Regions from separate parts of the Cellvibrio sp. PSBB006 genome, predicted to be linked through region 2. Evidence: predicted binding sites of a transcription regulator. Region 2 holds the regulator's gene; each other region holds the start of a gene.
The links. The regulator sigma-54, encoded in region 2, starts transcription at its own class of promoters, with help from an activator protein. The targets are predictions, from matches to a motif close to TGGCACANNNNTTGCNNT.
Positions count from the first base shown of each region.

Region 1: flgB (flagellar basal body rod protein FlgB) is a predicted target of sigma-54. The motif match lies at 1,188-1,205, and genes of this name have one in related genera.
Region 3: CBR65_RS08190 (pilin) is a predicted target of sigma-54. The motif match lies at 4,069-4,086, and genes of this name have one in related genera.
Region 4: flgA (flagellar basal body P-ring formation chaperone FlgA) is a predicted target of sigma-54. The motif match lies at 4,597-4,614, and genes of this name have one in related genera.

Region 1 covers NZ_CP021382.1:1,291,206-1,296,747, reverse strand. The annotation lists gene CBR65_RS05330 (protein-glutamate O-methyltransferase CheR) at 1-510, shown strand, start outside; gene flgB (flagellar basal body rod protein FlgB) at 1,250-1,651, shown strand; gene flgC (flagellar basal body rod protein FlgC) at 1,699-2,157, shown strand; gene CBR65_RS05315 (flagellar hook assembly protein FlgD) at 2,170-2,880, shown strand; gene CBR65_RS05310 (flagellar hook-basal body complex protein) at 3,012-5,360, shown strand.
Region 2 covers NZ_CP021382.1:4,873,884-4,879,425, reverse strand. The annotation lists gene CBR65_RS20330 (KpsF/GutQ family sugar-phosphate isomerase) at 1-873, shown strand, start outside; gene CBR65_RS20325 (HAD family hydrolase) at 933-1,466, shown strand; gene lptC (LPS export ABC transporter periplasmic protein LptC) at 1,478-2,062, shown strand; gene lptA (lipopolysaccharide transport periplasmic protein LptA) at 2,049-2,609, shown strand; gene lptB (LPS export ABC transporter ATP-binding protein) at 2,617-3,342, shown strand; gene CBR65_RS20305 (RNA polymerase factor sigma-54) at 3,491-5,086, shown strand; gene hpf (ribosome hibernation-promoting factor, HPF/YfiA family) at 5,214-5,504, shown strand; gene ptsN (PTS IIA-like nitrogen regulatory protein PtsN) at 5,511-5,542, shown strand, end outside.
Region 3 covers NZ_CP021382.1:1,982,472-1,988,013, reverse strand. The annotation lists gene CBR65_RS08205 (A24 family peptidase) at 1-741, opposite strand, end outside; gene CBR65_RS08200 (type II secretion system F family protein) at 744-2,012, opposite strand; gene pilB (type IV-A pilus assembly ATPase PilB) at 2,017-3,747, opposite strand; gene CBR65_RS08190 (pilin) at 4,131-4,640, shown strand; gene CBR65_RS08185 (PglL family O-oligosaccharyltransferase) at 4,691-5,542, shown strand, end outside.
Region 4 covers NZ_CP021382.1:1,297,381-1,302,922, reverse strand. The annotation lists gene CBR65_RS05365 (bifunctional diguanylate cyclase/phosphodiesterase) at 1-1,635, shown strand, start outside; gene CBR65_RS05360 (16S rRNA (uracil(1498)-N(3))-methyltransferase) at 1,632-2,342, opposite strand; tRNA gene CBR65_RS05355 (tRNA-Arg) at 2,393-2,469, opposite strand; gene CBR65_RS05350 (flagella synthesis protein FlgN) at 2,584-3,063, opposite strand; gene flgM (flagellar biosynthesis anti-sigma factor FlgM) at 3,232-3,546, opposite strand; gene flgA (flagellar basal body P-ring formation chaperone FlgA) at 3,742-4,479, opposite strand; gene CBR65_RS05335 (chemotaxis protein CheV) at 4,688-5,542, shown strand, end outside.

The DNA.
Region 1 (5,542 bases), 1.7 Mb from region 2:
TGGTCTGCCGCGTGTTCGTCCGGCCAGGAACCTTATTCGATCAGCATGATGGTAGAGGAATATCGCCGCCAGAATATGGGCGCCTTGCCGCGCCCGGTACAAATTGTGGCGACGGATGTATCGGCGACGATTCTGGATCAGGCGCGCAAGGCGGAATACGATCGCTTGTCGGTGTTGCGCGGTCTTTCGGATGAACGTTTGCAGCGGTATTTTGATAAGGCGTCGGATAACGTGTGGCGGGTTAAGCCGTTGGTGCGTGAACGGGTTGAGTTTAAAGCGTGGAATCTGATGGATTCGTATGCGATGTTGGGTAAATTCGATATCGTGTTTTGCCGGAATGTGTTGATTTATTTTAATGCGGAGTTGAAGCGGCAGATTTTGCAGAAGATCCATGCGTCGTTGAAGCCGAAGGGGATTTTATTTTTGGGGTCTTCGGAGGGGTTGGCGGGGGCGGCGGATTTGTTTGAGATGGTGCGGTGTGAGCCTGGGATTTTGTATCGGGCTGTTTAGTGATTTTGTTAGTAGGTGGGCAGGGATCACGGAGTCAGGTGCGAGACACGCCGTGAATACTTCCCTGTAGGCTCAACACCCTGATGCCTACGCGCTCCCGGCGCTTCGGCAAACTTCCCACATCCATGTGGGTCGTCCATGCGGGTGATGGTCTCGCACCTGACTCCGTGATCCCTGCTGTGCCATCTGAAATATACGGATTCTCTTCTTTTTAAATTATCAATAAATGTGCACTGGTAGAGTCAGTTGCATTTATCACAGCTGAAACATTTCTCGCTTCATCCTCTGAGTAGCCTTCTGCAACAACTAAAAGAAGTTCTATCGAATTAAAACCTTTAAAACCACAAAGCCAATCGTTTGGCATTGAAGGGGTTGGGGAGCAGCTTGCAAGACCATCACCGACAGGATGTCGGTGCTGAGCCCCCATGGACGACCCACATGGATGTGGGAAGTGTCCCGAAGCGCCGGGAGCGCGTAGGGGCCGGGTTCACGGCGTGTCTTGCAAGCTGCTCCCCAACCCCTTTCTCATTTCCCACCGACACCCCAAGAAAAGCGGAAAAATCTTGCCGCTTTTCCTTTGCCGCTTCTCCCCTTGCCGGTTTCTACTGCCGCATTGCCACCTAATCATTCAGACTAATATCTATAAAAATCAATAAGTTAATGTAAATGTTGGCCTTTGGCATACCCCTTGCTTTAACACACGCAAGAGTAAAACCTTTAAGAAACGCCGGAGCCACTTATGTCCATATCCTTCGAATCAGCACTCGGAATCCACGAAAGCGCACTGCGAGTGCGTGGTCAGCGGGCATCGGTGCTGGCGGATAACCTGGCCAATGTCGATACCCCCAACTACAAAGCCCGCGACCTCGACTTTAAAACCATGCTCGCAGGCAAGATGGAGCAGACGGGGCGGTTCAATATGCAAACCACTGACGCCGGTCATATCGGCGGTGCGGGCATGGCGTTGGACGACAGCAACATGATGTACCGCGTACCCAACCAGCCATCCATCGACGGGAATACCGTGGAAGACCAGATTGAGCATGCCGAATACATGAAAAATGCCTTGGCATTCCAGGCAAGTTTCACCTTTTTGAACAGCAAATTTAAAGGGCTGACCTCCGCCATCCGTGGTGAGTAATCGGCCGGTTTATTAAACGAATTGATTGGAAAACGTTGGAGTTAACTATGGCACTCGGACATATCTTCGACATCGCTGGCTCAGGTATGAACGCGCAAAGTCTGCGCCTGAATACCACCGCCAGTAACCTGGCTAATGCCCAGTCGGCCAGCTCCAGCGCGGACGAGGTGTATCGCAATCGCCAGCCGGTGTTTGCCGCTATCCAGCGTCAGGCCATGGCAGCAATGAAAAGCGGCAACGGTTTTGATAACGGCTTTGCCGCACCCGATGATGTGGGTGCCGGTGTGCAAGTGATGGGTGTGGTGGAGAGTGATGCACCCTTACAGCGTCGTTACGAACCGGATCATCCCAAAGCGGATGAAGAAGGTTATGTGTTTTACCCCAACGTGAATCCGGTGGAAGAGATGACCAATATGATCTCCGCATCGCGCTCGTTTCAAATGAACGTCGAGGTCATGAACTCGGCCAAGCAAATGGTTCAACGTGTGTTGACCCTGGGTCAGTAAGGAGCGGCAGCGATGAGTCAGGTCAATAACAACACCACCGGCAATGTGTTGAGTAATTTGAATATCAACAACCAGCCGAAGGAAACCAAAAGCAACGAGTTGGGCCAGACGGCGTTTCTCGAACTGATGATCACCCAGCTGAATAATCAGGACCCGCTAAGTCCGCAGGACAATACCGAATTTGTTGCGCAGTTGGCGCAGTTCAGCTCAGTGGAAGGTCTGGAACGGCTCAACACCAATTTCGATAATTTCAGCTCCAGCTTTATGTCCAACCAGGCGTTACAAGCATCTTCATTGGTGGGCCGTTCAGTGACGGTACCGGCGGAGACGGCGCGTTTGACCGCTGGCGGGATTGTTTCTGGCAGTGTGGACCTCGCGGCGGCGACCGGGGATATGAAGATCAGTGTCTACGATAGCGAAGGTGAGTTAGTGGCCAATATTCCTGTCGGTGGAATGCCAGCCGGCGAAGTGTCGTTCCGCTGGGACGGCCAGTTTATGGAAGTCAACGGCGAGCTGTTGACCTGGACAGCGGGTGAAGAACCCTTGCCCGTCGGTGAGTACACCTTTGAGGTCTACGCGACCCAGGACGGTAAAGCCGAGCAACTGGAGACAGCACTCAGCGCTAACGTCAACAGCGTGACTCTGGGGACGGATGGCGTGATCACCCTGAACCTCGCGGGCCTCGGTCCAGTGGCTATCGGTGACGTTAAACAATTTAACTAATGCGCGGCAGGCTGGCGACACCCTTCCCGGACAGCCGATGCAGCAAAAAACAGCAACGTATTTAATAACCGTTATTGAAATACTGGTGGCGATATCCAGCCACCAGCGACTCACGTACCCAGGAGCACATCATGTCTTTTAACACCGCGCTGAGTGGCATTCGTGCCTCGAACACTGACCTGCAGGTGACCGGTAACAATATTGCCAACGCTGGCACTATCGGTTTCAAATCATCGCGGGTGGAGTTTGGTGATTTGTATTCCGCCAGTATCCTGGGTAGCGGCGGCAACACGCCGGGCAGCGGTGTGAGCTTACAGATGATTCGCCAGGACTTCGGTAACGGCAACCCGAAGCTGACCGAGCGTGACCTGGACCTGGCGGTTAACGGTTCCGGCTTTTTTGTGTTGAGTGACCAGGGCGAACGACTCTTTACCCGTGCCGGTGCCTTTGGCCTGGACGACGAGGGGTATGTCGTCAGTGCTACCGGCTCGTATTTGCAGGGCTTTTCCGCCAATGCGGAAGGCAATATCAGCGGTATCCTCGGTAATTTGCGGGTTGATGTGAATACCCAGGCACCGCGCCAAACCACCGGTGTTGAGTCAGCGTTCAACCTTGATTCCAACGAAACCGTTCTGGAAACCGTGGGCAGCAGTTTTGCTACCGATGGTGCGGCAGTGGGCGTTACCCAGGTAGGTTTACAGGATGCGACCACTACCACCACTAACCTGGGTGCGGTAGCCACACCGGTGGACTTCGCCGCGACGCCGACCACCTTTGATATTACGCTGGCAGGCTCAACACCGGCGTCTGGCAACGGTACTGTATCGATTAACCTGAATGCGTCTACCGCCAACTCTGTGCAGGACATTGTTAACCTGATCAACAGCGCTATCTTCAGCGCGGCTACGCCGATCAATGTGCAAGCGGTAGCTAATGGCGGCAATATAGAGTTTCGTGACCTGACCGAAGGCGCTTCATCAACCATCTCGCTGGCGAACGTGACCGGCGGCAATGCTTTGTCGACTGCTTTAAATGGTGCTGGCCCTTCCGTTGCCGGTATCCCCGCAGCAACCAACGGCTATTTATCGCAAACCCTGGAGATCGAAGGTCCTACCGGCGCGACCGTGACCTTTACCAGTGATGCCGGCGCATCTGCCGCCCAAACGGCTTCCGAGCTAAATGCGTTGGCCGGTGTAACCGCGACGGCGCGGACCAATGCAACACTTTATGCAACCAACTTTGATAACAGCAACGGCAACCTCACCTTGAATGGCATTGCACTGAATGCGAATAACCTGGCTGCCCTGGCGAATGAAATTAATGGGCTGACCACGTCAACGCTGCCGGGCATCAGCGCTACCGTGAATACCGCCGGGGATCTGGAGATTGTCTCTGCCGTGGGTACTGACCTGCGCTTTGCTTTTGAAGGGCCATTACCGGCCGGTCAGGCTGATATTCAGGGCCGCGCAGGTACCGGTTTGCAAACCATCAATAACGTCAACGACGCCGCCGTGATCGGGGGCAATATCACCATTGTGATGGAAGAAGGCTACGCTGTAGCTGACAGCCTGCCGGCGGTAGGTAACCTGTTTGCACCGCTGACACCAGCCAGTTTTACCGATGTGCCGATCAATGCCTTTGATCCTACGGATCAAAACACCTACAACCATGCGACCTCCAACCCGGTGTTCGACAGCCTCGGCAACCCGCACATCATGAGCCAGTATTTCGTGAAGCAGCCTTATGATCCGGCTGATCCCTCCACCTCGCCGAACCATTGGGTGATGTATGTGCAGATCGATGGCCAGAATGTGGGTGACCCTGACCCCACCTTGCCGTCGCCGGAAAATACACTGCCAACCATGGCCGGCTTCAACGTGCATTTCAATGCCGATGGCACCCTGAACACCACGCTCACCGACAGTATGTTGATTTCTAACTGGACCCCGCTGGGTGAGGACGGCGAACCCAATGGTGCATTGGCGCCGCTGAATGTCTTGCAAGGGGGAACAACGCCGGTGGTTGAGCCGCCGTCCAGCTCCAACTTCGAGATCGACCTGGCCGGTTCAACTCAGTTCGGCAATGATTTTGCGGTGGACGACTACGACCAGAATGGCTATGCCACCGGTCGTCTGGCGGGTCTGGATGTGGGCTCTACCGGGATTATCTTCGCCCGTTTTACTAACGGTGAAGCTCAGGTACTGGGACAGGTTGCTCTGGCAAATTTCAACAACATTGAAGGCTTGAAACCGGTCGGCAACACCATGTGGGCGCAGACCTTTGAAACCGGTGAAGCGGTCATCGGGGCTCCGGGTTCATCTTCGCTGGGCAACATTACGGCGGGTGCGCTGGAAGAGTCTAACGTTGATCTGTCGGAAGAGCTGGTGAATCTGATCATCGCCCAGCGGAATTTCCAGGCCAACGCTAAAACCATTGAAACAGCCAATGCCACCACCCAGACCATCATTAACTTGAGGTAATAGGGTGTCGACACCACCACCGGCAATAGCGGCAAACGAGCGGCAGCAGTTTGCCGCTCTGTTATTTTCTTTTTAGACCCGCCAGCGTTACTCCTTCCTCTCACGCTTCTTCTTTCCATATTTCTATTTAAAAATCAGCAGGTTAGCGACTTTATCAACAGCCGCAACAACTTGGCACCGCT
Region 2 (5,542 bases):
AAAGCCTGCGAGATGATCCTCGCCTGTCGCGGACGCACGGTCGTCACCGGTATTGGCAAATCGGGCCATATCGCCCGCAAAATTGCAGCCACCCTGGCCAGCACAGGCTCTCCAGCTTTTTTTGTTCATCCCGGTGAAGCCAGCCACGGCGATCTGGGGATGATTACCAAAGACGATATCGTTATCGCCATCTCCTATTCAGGCAATTCCGTCGAAATAGTCACATTGTTACCGCTGTTTAAACGCATGGGAATTCCCATCATCAGCATGACCAGTGACCGTAATTCCGTGCTGGGCGAGATAGCCGAAGCACATCTGGATATCAGTGTCGCCAGCGAAGCATGCCCCCTGGCACTGGCCCCCACCTCCAGCACAACCGCCACCATGGTCATGGGCGATGCCTTGGCTATCGCACTGCTGGAGGCGCGCGGCTTCACTGCTGAGGATTTTGCCTTTTCACACCCCGGTGGAGCCCTGGGTCGCAAACTGTTATTACGGGTTTCAGATATCATGCACGCCGGCGACAAGGTCCCACGCGTCGATGCTGATGCCCCCTTGTCCCATGCACTGCTGGTCATGACCGAGAAAGGTTTTGGTATGACCACGGTAGTCGATGAGCAGAATGCTTTACTCGGCATCTTCACCGACGGCGATTTGCGTCGCAGCGTTGATCAGGGGGTCGATATCGGCAAAGCCGTTATGCGCAACCTGATGAATCACCACCCTAAAACCGTGCGCGACACCACGCTCGCAGCGGAAGCACTAAAGATTATGGAAGACCGCAAAATTACCGCCCTGATCGTCGGCGACGAACAAAATCGTCCCATCGGAGTCGTACACATGCATGATATTTTGCGTGCCGGCGTAATCTGATCTACTTCCGAAACCCAGGCTCAGCCACATTTACACACTCACCCGAGAGCAATATTTGAATGACCCCCGATTTACTGGAACGCGCTCGCCGTATCAAATTACTTCTACTCGATGTCGATGGTGTACTCACCGACGGCAAACTCTACTTCAGCAACTCCGGAGATGAACTGAAAACCTTTTGTACTCTGGATGGCCACGGCATAAAACTCTTACAGGGGAGCGGCGTAAAAGTGGGCATTATTACCGGACGCACCAGCACGCTGGTTGCCAAACGGGCGAAGGACCTCGGCATTGAATTGTTAATCCAGGGACGTGAAGATAAATGGGCTGCATTACAGGAAAATCTGGACAACAGCATTTCTCTGGAAGAGATCGCTTTTATGGGGGATGACTGGCCGGACCTCAGCGTCATGAGTCGTGTCGGTCTGGCACTGACCGTCCCCAATGCCCATCTGAGCGTGGCCGATCGCGCCCATTGGCAAAGCCGGTTTCACGGTGGCCAGGGCGCCGTGCGCGAGGCGTGCGATTTGATTATGCAAGCGCAGGGTACTTTTGACTCTGCGCTCGCCCATTATCTACCAACCCATCACTGACGGATCAACTCATGTCACGCATTCCGTTGCCCTGGATTGTTGTTTCATTGCTAGTGATTGGCCTGGTAGCTTTCTGGGATAAATCGCCCACCGAATTATTGGGCGAGGATGTCGTCAGAAGCGCCAACTTTCCGCAAGCCTATATGACCGATATCAAACTGCGCGAATACGATGCCGACGGCAACTTGCGCAATATCCTGACAACTGACACGGCTGAACACTTTCAGATCAACCCGGCCCGGCCCGGCCCGAAGGATTACACCATGCTGAGCCAACCACGGATGTTATTTAGTGAAAACGCTGATATTGCGCCCTGGCATCTCACCGCCAACGAAGGAAAGATTGATCAGAACGGCCAGTTGGTCACCCTGTTTAACGATGTGCGCGTCTACCAGCAATCGGCCAATGAAGGTTTGCTAGAGTTGCTGACCAGCGAATTGCGCATCAAAGCCAGCCAGCAATACGCCGAAACTGATAAAGCTGTTAAGATGCGCGCCCAACAAGGCCACCTCGACACGCTGGGCATGAAAGCTTACTTGGGTGAGGACCGCATCGAGTTACTTTCCAGGGTCCGAGGGACATATGAACCTCAATAACAATGTCAGATTTTCTATGATGGCGTGCAAACCGCTTGTATCATTTTTACTCCTGTTACTGTGCGCCCTGTGGCTGACGACACCCGTTCATGCCCTCCCCAGCGACAAAGAACAACCCATCCATATTTCCGCCAATAGCGCGCAACTGGATCGCAAAAAGCGCACCGCTACCTACAGCGGTGACGTGAGATTAAAGCAAGGCACCCTGGAAATCAGTGCCGATCAGATCACCATCCATACCAACAGCAACGACGAAGTTGAGAAGATGGAAGCCCGCGGTAAGCCTGCACGCTACCAGCAAAAACCGGCAGAGAACCAGGCAACTATTACAGCGCAGGCCAACAGCATTCGCTATACCTTAACCAATGAACAGTTGTTACTTCTGGAGAATGCATTTCTGGAACAGGAAAATGGCGCATCGATTAGTGGTAACCGCATTGATTACGACATCCGCAAAGAGATCATGAAGGCAGCGGGCAAGAAGGATGCACAGCAACCACAGCGCATCGAAATCGTTATCCCGCCACAAACCATCAATCAAGATTGAGTCGACCATGCCGACCCTGCAAGCCCAACATCTCGCCAAGAGTTATAAAAGCCGTAAAGTTGTCATTGACGTGTCAATCGCCGTGACCAGCGGTACGATTGTGGGCCTGCTCGGCCCCAACGGCGCAGGCAAAACCACCTGTTTTTATATGATTGCCGGCCTTGTCGGTGCCGATGAAGGGCGAATATTACTCGACGGCAAAGACCTGACTCATCTGCCTATCCATGGCCGTGCCCGGGCGGGTATCGGTTATCTACCCCAGGAAGCTTCCGTTTTTCGCAAGCTGACCGTGGCAGATAACATCATGGCGATCCTTGAAACCCGCAAGGATCTCAACCGCAAGCAGCGCCACGCAAAACTCGACTCACTACTGCAGGAATTCCATATCACCCATATCCGCGACAGTTTGGGTATGTCGCTCTCCGGTGGTGAGCGGCGGCGGGTAGAAATTGCCCGAGCGCTGGCGACAGAGCCGCAGTTCATTCTCCTTGATGAGCCCTTCGCCGGCGTTGACCCCATTTCAGTGAACGACATTAAACAAATTGTGCGTCACCTCAAGGATCGCGGCATCGGCGTGCTCATTACTGACCACAATGTGCGCGAGACACTGGATATTTGTGAGACAGCCTATATCGTCAGCGAAGGCCATATCATCGCCGAGGGCGATGCAGAAACGGTACTGAGTAACAACAAGGTCCGCGAAGTCTATCTGGGCGAAAACTTCCGCCTGTAACCTCAGGTGCGTTCCGACAAATCACTTGACAAGCCACTAAATTTGTATAACAGGCACAAAGATTGCTAGGTGTTATTGCCTGCAAGACAAAGGCTGTCTAAACTCCACCTGAACAACATCATTTCTTTGGGGTTTAGTTCTACTTACGATGAAGCAGTCTCTACAGCTAAAACTCGGCCAGCAACTGACCATGACGCCCCAATTGCAACAGGCTATTCGTCTGCTGCAATTGTCGACCCTGGATTTGCAGCAGGAGATCCAGGAAGCTCTGGATTCCAACCCGATGCTAGAGGTCGAAGAGGGTTACGACAGCCACTCGCCTGCCGACAGCGGTGAAGGGGAAGACAGTGATTATCCCCGCCAGCAAGAAGTTGCTGCAGATGCCAATGGCGCAGATCTCGATTCGGGCTTTAACGATAAGGACACCTTTGCTGACAAGGAAAGCTACGCAGAAACTACCTATAACGAGACCGAAAGCTTTTCTGATACCGATAATTACGGGGACAGCGAACCCAATACCGAATGGAACGAATCCATCCCCAGTGAGTTACCGGTAGATACCAGTTGGGACGATGTCTATCAGTCCTCCCACACCAGCAGTTCATCCTCTTATGATGGCGAAGACAACGACTTTGACAGCCGGCGCGCCGTTACCGATTCCCTCTACGATCACCTGATGTGGCAGCTCAACCTGACCCCCATGTCAGACCAGGACCGGATCATCGCCATGGCAATCATCGATGCGGTCGATCCCAGTGGCATGCTATCCGTGAGCCTGGCCGATATCTACGAAGGCCTGATCACCGAACTGGATGAACTGGAACTGGATGAAGTCGTTGCCGTACAGCACCGTTTACAACAATTTGACCCCTGCGGCGTGTGCAGCCAAAACCTGTCGGAATGTCTGCTGGTGCAATTGCAACAATTCGCCCCGACCACGCCCTTTCTTGAACCTGCCAAGCTGATCGTCAAGCAGTATCTACCCTTGTTAGGCAGCCGCGATTATCGCCAGTTAATGCGCCGCACCAAGCTCAAAGAGAGCGAGTTAGGCCAGGCCGTGGCATTGATCCAGAGTCTGAACCCTCGCCCCGGCGATATGATTGCTTCCGGTGACACAGAGTATGTTGTGCCGGATGTGTTTGTGGAAAAGCGTGATGGCCGCTGGATGGTGGAATTAAATCCGGATATCGCCCCGCGCCTGAGAATCAATTCGGATTACGCCTCCATGGTGAAGCGGGCTGATTCGAGCAGCGATAACACCTTCCTCAAGGACAATCTGCAAGAAGCCCGCTGGTTCCTCAAAAGTTTACAGAGCCGCAACGAAACCCTGTTGAAAGTTGCCAGCTGTATTGTGGAAAAACAGCGGGGCTTCCTGGAGTACGGCGCCGAGGCAATGAAGCCACTGGTACTGCACGACATCGCCGAAATCGTAGATATGCATGAATCCACTATCTCGCGGGTGACCACCCAAAAGTACATGCATACCCCACAGGGAATTTTTGAACTTAAATATTTCTTTTCCAGTCATGTGAGTACAGACAGCGGCGGCGAATGCTCCTCTACGGCAATTCGCGCCATCATCAAGAAACTGGTGAGTGCGGAAAATCCAAAGAAACCCCTGAGCGACAGCAAGATCACTGAGCTGTTATCTGAGCAAGGCATCCAGGTAGCGCGTCGCACCATTGCCAAATACCGGGAATCACTCAATATCCCGCCGTCTAATGAGCGTAAAAGTTTACTATGACATCCTTTTTCTCCACTGCTAGGCTGATGAATACCCGGATGTGCAGAACACGTTCTACCACTATGCAGAATCAATAATCGTGCCGTCAGGCAAGATTGAGTAACTGTCATAACGAAGAGGAAGTACTATGCAAATTACTATTAGCGGTCACCACCTGGAAGTTACCGACGCCCTCAAGGATTACGTCAACAATAAACTTGAAAGACTCAATAACCATCACGACCGCATTACCAATACTCACGTGATTCTCTCGGTAGACAAGCTGGAGCAAAAAGCGGAAGCCACCGTGCACGTAAGCGGCAAGGATTTATTTGCCGATGCGACATCAGAAGATCTCTATGCCGCTATTGACCTGCTGACCGACAAGCTCGATCGGCAATTGATTAAACACAAAGAAAAAATGCGCAGCCATCGTTAATACATTATGCAAATACAATCTCTTCTCACCCAAGGTCG
Region 3 (5,542 bases), 2.4 Mb from region 2:
CAGCGCAGCCCCTACAAAGGACGACAGCAGGATAACCTGCGGCAGCATCTGCCAGCCCATCCAGGCACCGAGCGCACTCAGCAATTTGAAATCCCCATAACCCATGCCCTCCTTACCGGTTACCAACTTAAACAGCCAATACACCGACCACAAAGACAGATAACCCGCAATCGCACCCCAAACAGCATCCTGCAAGGGCACAACCAATCCAAAACTGTTGACGATCAAGCCTAGCCATAAGAGCGGCAGAGTTATATCGTCCGGCAGTAACTGTGTATCAACATCAATCATGGTCAGCGTAATCAGACACCAGGTAAACACTAGCGCTGCCAACCCCAAATAACTCAAACCGAAGAAATAAATCACCACCGCCGACAAGATGCCGGTAACCAGTTCGATGATTGGATAACGCAACGAAATCGGCGTTTTACAGGCCGAGCATTTACCACGTAGGAATAGATAGCTGATAACAGGGATGTTCTCCCAAGCACGAATACTGTGATTGCACACGGGGCAGTGGGAGGAGGGGAAGGCGAGGTTGAATTGGGTAGAGTTTTCTACAGTGGCTGCATCGCTGGTATCGAGCAACTCCGTACATTGCTGCCGCCATTCCGCCTCCATCATTTTCGGGAGGCGGTAGATGACGACGTTTAGGAAGCTGCCGACGACACAGCCAATTAGAAATAAGAAAAAAGTAACCGTTTTTGGATAAAGAGCAAAAACTTGAGCAACATCTTGCATATCTATACAACTTGACCGATTTGGAATATGGGCAAATACATCGCGATCATTAATCCACCGACTAACACACCTAGCACAGACATGATCATAGGCTCCAGTAATGAGGTTAGGCTGTCAACCATGTTATCAACGGCTTCCTCATAATACACTGCTACTTTGTCGAGCATTTCGTCGAGAGCACCGGATTCCTCACCAATCGCAGACATTTGTACCAATAATGTGGGGAATAAATTACGTGTGCGTAACGCCGTGTTCAATTGAATACCGGTAGAGACATCTTCTCTTACTTTTATGATCGCTTCGCTGTAAATTCGATTTCCTGCAGCTCCGGCAACAGAGGTTAGCGCATCAATTAAAGGGACGCCGGCAGCAAACGTCGTAGCTAACGTTCGGGCAAATCGAGCCATAACAGACAGATATAGAATTTTGCCTACAATGGGTATTTTCAGCATATATTTATCAACCATAAAAGCGAAACTCGGGGAGCGACGTACTGCTTCTTTAAACAAAAATACAGAGCCACCCATTCCCAGCAAAATGAGGAACCACCACTTTTGCGCTAACTCCGATAAATGCAAAACGAATAAAGTAAATGCAGGAAGATTTGCGCCAAAGCTGCTAAATGTTGCTGCAAACTGCGGTACCACTTTTACCAGTAATATGCCAGTTACTACTATAGCTACGACAATTACAGCGATTGGGTACGTCAAAGCCTTTTTGATTTTCGCTTTGAGGGCTTCTGTTTTTTCTTTATATGTTGCGATCCGGTCTAGCATTGTTTCAAGTGCGCCTGACTGCTCACCGGCCTCAACTAAATTGCAAAACAGGTCATCAAAATGTTTAGGATGTTTTCTCAGTGAAGGTGCAAATCCACTTCCTGAAGCAACGTCATCACGGATTGTTAGAACCATATCTCTAAGAGAAGGGTTCTCAAGCCCGTCTGCGACAATGTCAAACGCCTGAACCAAAGGAACCCCTGCTTTCATCATCGTGGCCATCTGACGAGAGAAAACAGCGATATCAGCCGCTTTAATTGATTTTTTTCCGCTGCCAAATAACGGTTTAGGCTTTTTGCTGACGGTTTTTGCTGATATGCCCTGCTTCAATAGCTGTGCTTTTACAATGGCGGTACTAATGCCATTGATCTCTCCCTGAATTTTGTTGCCTTTTTTATCGATCCCTTTATAAACATAAACATTCGATACCGATGTCTTTGGTGTGGCGGCCTTGGCTCTTGATGGTTTTGCTTTTTGTGCGGTTACAGTTGCCATAGGTTTAATCCTTGGTTACTCGGTTAGCTTCTTCGAGACTGGTGAGTCCCATAGCCACTTTACGTAGGGCTGAGACGCGTAAATTGTTAAACCCGGCTTCCCTGGCGGCTTTGGCAATCTGTAAGGAATTGCCGCCTTCCATTATAAGGCTCGCAATGACTGGGGTGATGCGAACCACTTCATATACACCTAGTCGACCTTTATAACCCTTGTTGCATTGGTTACAACCAACCGGGTGAAAAATTTGGTACTCAGCAGGTGGTATGCCAATATCATCAAAGCCCTCTTGCTTAAGTATATCTGCAGGAATATCTGTAGCAGGCTTTTTACAATTTGAACAAAGTCTCCTTGCAAGCCTTTGGGCAATGATCAAGCTTACGCTGGTTGCGACATTAAACGCTGGAACGCCCATATTTAAAAGTCGCGTCAAGGTCTCTGGAGCGCTATTGGTATGAAGGGTAGATAAAACCAAGTGTCCTGTTTGTGCAGCTTTAATAGCAATTTCGGCAGTTTCCAGGTCCCGAATCTCACCCACCATGATGACATCCGGGTCTTGGCGAAGGAAGGAGCGCAGCGCTTCGGCAAAGGTTAGTCCTACCCTGGTGTTCATTTGGACTTGATTAATACCTTCCAGATTGATCTCAACGGGATCTTCTGCTGTAGAAATGTTGGTTTCGGACGTGTTTAAGATATTCAAGCCGGTATAAAGAGATACTGTCTTGCCACTACCGGTAGGGCCGGTGACTAATATCATTCCTTGCGATTGAGCCAGGGCGTCCAGATAGAGTTTCTTCTGGTTATCTTCATAACCCAGTGCATCAATCCCAAGCTTTGCTGCACCGGGGTCCAAAATCCGTAATACGACCTTTTCTCCGAACAAGGTCGGTAAGGTGTTTACGCGAAAATCGATTGCGCGAGTCTTGGATATTTTCATCTTGATACGGCCGTCCTGAGGAACCCGCCGTTCTGAAATATCCATTTGCGACATCACTTTTAGTCGGGCAGCCATACGCGTAGCTAAATTGACCGGAGGGCGAGTCACTTCGTGAAGGATGCCGTCAGTGCGAAAGCGGACACGATAGGCTTTCTCATAGGGTTCAAAGTGAATATCTGAAGCCCCTTCTTTAATGGCATCCAGCAGAACTTTGTTAATAAAACGCACGATAGGTGCTTCATCGGCTTCTGATGCGCCTTGATCGGCGCTTGCAGCCTGGTCATCTACGGCCTGGATGTCCAGGTCATCTAACCCATCTTCATCCAGCCCGCCGAGCGTATCGCCAATGCTTTCTTCCTGGGCATTCAAAAATTTTTCGATAGCCGTTGCCAACTTATCTGCTTCTACTAATACAGCTTCAGTGTTTATACCGGTATTAAACTTGATCTCATCCAACGCATGGAGGTCAGTAGGGTCGGCTACTGCGATAAAAAGACGGTTGCCCCTGCGCGTGAGCGGTAGTGTGTGGTGCTTGCGGATTAGCTTTTGATCAACCAGCTTGGTAGGAATTGCTTCACGGTTGAGCGCGTCAAGATCAAATAAAGGTGTGCCGAATTCATCCGAGGCAGCCCGGGCAATGGTTCGGGCATCAAGTATGGCGTGATGCACCAGATGTTGAACAAAAGGTACTTTTTCCTTGGCGGCTTGGCTCATAGCTTGGCGGGCGCTCTCTTGATCCAGCAGGCCGTCTGTCACAAGGCGGCGGGCGAGGCCACTCAGTGTAGGTTGGGGGCTATTCATTGTTAGGTATCCTGTAACGCATCTTGGGCACGAGCCGGTATGCTTAAAACGCTTGCTCGGTCATAGAAAGATAACTGTAAACCCTGGTTATTAAAGATGCCATATCGGGTATGGGAAAGATTATAGAGTACATATACAGATAAAGTGGCATATATAGCCGGATCGGCGAAGAGAGCAACTTTCAAGGCTGCGACGACTGACAAAAAAAGTCACCTTTGTAGTAAAAACGGCAGTTTTTTATGTTTGGGATAATGGAGATTGCTGGAAGATGTAAAACTACAGCAGCCGCCCCTTGCTCGATCATAGAGGGTGCATATTATTTGGCACGGCGGTTGCTTAACCCAATTCGGATCAATCCCCGTTCCTTATTTGGAGATAGCTTTATGAAAAAAGTACAACAAGGTTTTACCCTGATTGAATTGATGATTGTAATCGCGATCATCGGTATTCTGGCTGCGGTTGCTCTGCCTGCGTATCAGGATTACACCATTCGTGCAAAGATGTCTGAAGTTGTATTGGCTGCAAGTTCTTGCCGTACCACCATTAGTGAAGTGTCTCAGACTGGTTTTGCCACGGCTCCAGCTGCAAATGGTTTCGGTTGTGGTGAGGGTGGTAGTGAAGCCAGCCCTATTTCTCAGTATGTAGAATCAATTGCCACCACAGAAGATGGCATTATTCAAGTTACTGTCCGAGAAATTGCTGGGGCTGTGGATGGCCAAGTTGTGGAATTGCGCCCCTATGTTGATGCAGACTTGACTACTGCGGCTGATGGTGACGACTTTACTCGCGGTTCAGCTCAGCCTATTCGTTCTTGGGCATGTGGTCCAGCTGCCGATACTCTTGAAGTGAAATACCTGCCTGCAACTTGCCGTGATGTTGTTGCTGCTGACTAATTCATAGTGTTAATTAAGTGATAAAAAGGAAGGGCAACCTTCCTTTTTTTATGACAAACCTCAAAAATAATTTTCCTGTTCTGTTGGCAGCATTTTTCTTTGCGCTCAGTATATTGTTGCCGAATCATAATCAGCCATGGCTATCTTTCTATCAAGAGGCTAGCGCTTTTGGCGGTTTGTTGTTTCTTCTTGTTTTTTTATTGGTCAATAGTTCATTTGTTTTTTGTAATCTATCGTTCGCATCTGTAACGTTATTTGTTTTATGTTTTCTTCCCGCATTGCAGTTCTTTTCTGGACCTTTCTCTAATTTAGAAGATTTATTTCTTAATACATTTTATATAGCTGGGTTTTGTATTGCCGTAGTGGCAGGTTTTCAAATCTCCACGATACCGGCAAAAAAAATTATGTTAAGCAAAGGCCTAGCGATAACCTTGTTGTTGGTTGCGGTTATTTCGGTCTGGATTGCCATAAGGCAATGGTTATCGATTTCAGGTAATTACTTAATTGTTGATATGAAGTCTGGTGGTAGGCCTTTCGCAAATTTTGGTCAACCTAATCATCTGGCGACCTTCCTTTGCATGGCATTGGCCGGACTGGTTTATATTTTTGAGCAGAAGTTAATTGGAAGGTTCTCTGCAGCGTTTCTTGCTCTGTTTATTCTGTTCGGTTTAGCCCTAACCCAATCCCGTACCCCTTGGTTGGGCTTTCTGTGTGCGTTCATCTGGTGGGGCTGGCAGTATCGTAGGAGGGTAGTAGCCTTACCTCCTTTTATATTGGGATTTTGGATTGGGTTGTTTGCTCTGTTAGTTTTGCTTCTGCCAACAATCAATGAGTTGTTATATCTGGGAGGAGAATCTGTTGCGGAACGTTTTGAAAAAGCAGAGCGCCTCACAATCTGGACG
Region 4 (5,542 bases), 1.7 Mb from region 2:
GGTTATTATTTGTTTGCCAACAAGGCGTTGTCCGACAAGTTGGGTTTTACCCAGGAGCAAATGCGTAATCAGCATGTGCGTCAGCTGTTAAAAAATTCGGTATTTGATATTGACTCCATGTTGCAAAACGATCAGAGGGTTATCAGCGGTGGACAGGCGATTGATGTCTTTGAAGAAGTTTTTGTTACAGCAACGGGCGAAAGCATTTATCTGCAAACCCATATTATGCCGATGGCGTTTTACGACGAAAAAGTCGCGCTGATTGTATCGGTAGACGTGACAGAACGTAAAAATGCCCAGGCAAAGATGGAATATATGGCGCACCATGATGCGTTGACCGGATTGCCCAATCGTATCCAACTGGTTGAGCGGCTGGAGCACGAACTGCGCCGCGCGGAGCGCCACGCCTATTACGGTGCAGTGTTATTTATCGATCTCGATCAATTCAAGAATATCAACGATTCACTGGGGCATCCGGTCGGTGATCGGGTATTGCAGGAAGTGGCCAGTCGCTTGACGCGCACCGTGCGCGATGAAGACCTGGTGGCGCGCTTGAGCGGCGATGAATTTGTGGTGGTGCTGACCGTACTGGATCAGGATCTCGGAACCGCCGCGTTACGCGCGGGTGAAATCAGCGAAAAAATTCGCGCCGTTATTTCGCAACCCTGCGTGTACGACAATATGGAATTGCGCGTGACCTGTAGTGTGGGTGTGGTGGTGTATCCCGATCGCAATAATTCGGTTCACGAACTCTTGCGCTATGCGGATACCGCGATGTATCAGGTAAAAGAAAAAGGCCGCGACTCCATTGAGTTTTTCAACGAGGAAATGGCCGATAAAGTCAGTCGGCAATTGGTGATGGAAGGCGACTTGCATCGCGCGCTCGATGAACAACAATTCGAATTATATTTCCAGCCCAAGGTCGACGTGCGCAGTGGTCGCGTAAAAGGCGCAGAGGCTTTATTGCGCTGGTTGCATCCCACCAAAGGCACGATTTCTCCTATAGATTTTATTCCGGTACTGGAAACCTCCGGCATGATTCTGGAGGTGGGTCAGTGGGTATTGGAAGAAGCGTGTAAAACCCTGGTGCGCTGGCAGGAACAGGGTCTATGGCAAGACGGTATGCGTCTGAGTATTAATATCAGCCCGCGACAGTTCCGCCGCAATGCGTTTGTTGATGATGTGTTGCAAACACTGGATACCTACGCCATTCCGCACAAATCACTGGAGATGGAAATTACCGAAGGCATTGTGATCCAGCGTGTCGATGAAGCCATTACTACCATGACCGTGCTGGCAGACCAGGGCATCAGTTTTTCGTTGGATGATTTCGGTACGGGTTATTCGTCTATCAGTTATTTAAAACGTTTGCCGGTGGGTGTCTTGAAGATTGACCAAGGCTTTGTGCGCGACATTATCGAAGATCGCAATGATCGGGTGTTGGTGGAAACCATCATCACCATGGGGCGCTTGTTGGATATGGAAGTGGTTGCCGAAGGTGTCGAGCAGGCAGAACAGCTGACCATCCTCAAACAATATGGGTGTCATTTCTATCAGGGTTATTATTTCAGTCCCGCCGTAAACCTCACGGCCTTCGAAGATATCCTGCGCACTGATCAGCAGCGCGACAGTTAAAATAAGCGGCTGATGATGAAGGGAATTGCCGTATCAACGCGCAGAATGCGTTCGCCCACATGTACCGCTTCAAAACCGCAACGCATCAATAAATCTATCTCGTAAGAAATGAATCCGCCCTCCGGACCAATCGCCAGCGTCACTCGCCCGTCAATTTGCCTCGGGCAAGCAGTGTCGGTATAGGGGTGAGCCACCAGCGCACGGGAATCCTGTATTAATCCCGGCAATTCATCTTCTACAAAAGGTTTGAAGCGTTTTGCCAGTCGTACCTGTGGCATCTGTGTATCGCCACCTTGTTCCAGGCCCAACAGCAAATGATCGCGGATACTGTTCGCTTCAAGGATCGGTGTTTGCCAATAACTTTTTTCCACGCGGTAGCTGTTAATCAGAACGATATCCTTTATCCCGAGAGTGGCGCAGTTTTGCAGGATGCGTTTGAGCATCTTGGGGCGGGGTAGGGCGAGCACCAGGGTTAACGGTAAGGGGGCCGGCGGTGCGTGTTGCAAGTCTACGGCTAATTCAATTTCACCCGGATAAATCGCGGTGATACTGGCGGTGCCGATCAACCCATTGATCAAACCCACTTTCAGTTGATCGTCCACACCGGCTTTATGAATGTTCAGGATATGCTGCACGCGCCGTTCATCGCGCAACCGGGCCTGGGTGGGTGAAACAAGATCATCAACGGACAGAAGAATCAGGTTCACAAAAGATCATCCAGAATGGCGGCGGACTAGAAACGGCGTAATGAAAAGAGTGGTGCCCCGGAGACGATTTGAACGTCCGACCTGCCGCTTAGGAGGCGGCTGCTCTATCCAACTGAGCTACCGGAGCATGGCATTGAGTTTGCGAAGCGGCGCCATTGTAAAAAGTTTTGCCACATAATCCAAGGCAAAGGGAGAGAGAGTGGTGGAATCGCCTGATATATGTCAGGCGATTCCCGCCTTATCAGGCTTCCGCGATACAGTGGGAACTGGCGGAACTGGTGGTGGAACCGGCGCTGGTATACAACTGGGGGGCAGCAACCTGGCCACGTAACAGGTTAAGCAGCTGACCGAGGGTCTGCTTGGAGCGACCGATCATCTTGCCGTTAATTTCATTGAGCGATTTGCACTGGGCAAACTCCGCCATCAGGGTGCGCCAGCTTTCCAGCAGGTCACGGGTAGCCGCATTCTGCCCCAGGAAGATTTCCCATTGTTCGGGCGATGCTTTAAAACCGGCTGCCTTCAACAGGCTCGCGCGCTGTTTGGCATTGAGCCCAAGGGTTTCAAGTAGCTGATCTTTGCGTTCGATGATGGCCGGCAGTTCGCTGTGATCGCGCTGTTCAAGAAGCTCGCGTTCGCGCAGTAACAAGGATTTCAATTCGCCGATTGCCGCGCTGTCTTGGGCAATCATGTTATGCAGGCTGTGCGGATGGAGTGTGGACATAGTCACCTCTGCGTTTATTAAAAACCTCGCAAACCGACCGGGAGGACAGGCTCGCAGGGCCTTGCTACTGCATCATCTCAACCGCTGAACGACATCGTGTCTTGTCAGGTGGAATGATCAGATGCGCCATTGACCATCGCTGCCGGTTGGGGGCGGCAGCAACGGCCCTTAACCTAACAGGTCGTCTTGCTTTAACAGGTTTTCGGCAATGCGTTCGACGTTGATTTCAAACCGACCGCTGGCGATTGCCAGCTTTAACGCCGCGACACGTTCAACATCCACGTCAGGGGACTGACTGATGTTGGCCTGCAAGCGATTGAGACGTTGTGCCTCCTGACTCAACACGACGTTCTCCTTATTGGCTGCTGTTTCAGCCGGCGCGGCAGCAGTTTTACCGGTAGACGGTGCTACGGGTGTGGTGCCACGGCCGCGAGTGCTGGACGCGCTTCCGGGAGTAAGGTTGTTGTTTGTGTCGATAACCATGGTGTTTCCCCAACTGAGTTAATGGCTGTAGCTGATAACGCAAAGGCGGGTAAGCCCGCGTGGAGTGTGCCTGAGTTTCGGCGTCCTCGCCAAAGAAACAGGACTCCTGTGTCAGCTATCGGCCTGATTTACAGGAACTTTAATGATATTCCTGCATAAATTTGATCTCGTGCACATTTCGTGTAAATCAACCGATTAAATCGATGTTCTTACCTTGCCAGCACTCACCACTTCGGCACTGACAATCCGCTCAGACTGGCTGTTGCGAACCCGAATACGCTGACCGATCCGCCCATTGGCCATCGCGATACCGGTGGAATTCACAGCAATGGTGCCAGCTTGCATTTCAATATGAACGGCGTCGCCGCGCTTGATGACCAAAGGCGCTTCCAGGATCGAACCGCGAAATGCCTCGCCGGTATTCATCGGACGCTGCAACTCCTGACCGATAATGCTTTCGCGCCGCGCCAGATAGCCTTGCCGAAGCTGGCTGACATTCACCACGTCAATCTGGATGTCGCGTTCGCTGATTACATCGCCGCGCATCAGGGGGCGGCTCGCCACCGCGAGGGGACGAAACAGCGACACCTGGGCCGGCACATAAATAGACCAGCTCTGGGTGGCTTCGCAGCGGGTTTGTACTGTCAGGTTGCCGCCACTGTTGCTCGGGTCATTCAAGGTCATGGTTAAAGGCTGGGTGCAAGCCGCCAACACCAAACGCGGATCGAGGTTGCCGACCGTAATGTCGACCCGCTCAACGTCCTGCTGCCGGTAGTGGTCTTGCAAGAAGATTTTAACTTGTTGCTGCAGGTCGCCCAGGTCTTGTCTGGCCGGATTCGCCTGGCTGGGCTGCAGCGTCAAGAAAACCACGCCGGCCACTGCCAGTAGCCGTTTCAGGAGCCCACCAACCAGATAAAAACTACGAATTCCCATAATTTGTCCTATCCTCATAGGTGGATGCGGCGCAAATGCCCACATTCGTTTGCCGCTACGGCAATCATCCACTAAAGAGTGACGGTTTTTAGCCGCTATAGCGCTTACTGTTGAATTAAAGCAAAGACTGTGCCGCCGGCAGATCACCGTGGCGGTGTTTTGTATAACCCGGCTCTTGGCTGAGCTTACATAGATAAAGAGGTATTACATGGCCGGAGTAATGGATAGCGTCAACCAACGCACCCAGTTGGTGGGGCAGAATCGCCTGGAGCTCCTGTTGTTTAGGTTGGGTGGCCAACAGATGTACGGGATCAACGTCTTTAAAGTGAAAGAGGTCCTGCAATGTCCCCCGCTCAATGCGATACCCGGCCGCAGTGCTGTCGTGCGCGGCGTGGCCCATATCCGTGGCGGCACCTTGCCGATCATGGATATGAACCTGGCTATCGGTCGGCGCGCTTTGCCGGATATTGCCAATTGTTTTGTGATCATCACGGAATACAATCGCACCGCCCAGGGTTTCCTGGTGAGTTCGGTGGAGCGTATCGTCAACATGAACTGGGGCGATATCCATCCGCCACCCAAAGGTGCCGGTAAAGAACATTATCTGACAGCGGTAACCCAGGTGGATGGCCAGCTGGTTGAGATTATTGATGTAGAAAAAATCCTCGCCGAGGTTTCACCTCCGCGCGAAGAGATCAGCGCCGGTGTGGTGGAAAGTGGTATTGCTGAACGCGCTGTAGAAAAGCACGTACTGATTGTGGACGATTCATCCATTGCGCGGAAACAGATTCAACGGGTCATTGAATCCATGGGCATCAAAACCACCCTCAAAAAAGACGGTCTCGAAGCCTTCAACTACCTCAAGGATTTAATCGCTGCTGGTAAAAATCCTTACGACGAACTGGTGTTGATTATTTGTGATATTGAAATGCCGGAGATGGACGGCTACACCTTTACCGCCGAGGTGCGCAACAATCCGGATCTTAAAAAACTTCATATCATCCTGCACACATCGTTAAGCGGTGTATTTAACGAAGCCATGGTGAAAAAAGTCGGCGCAGAT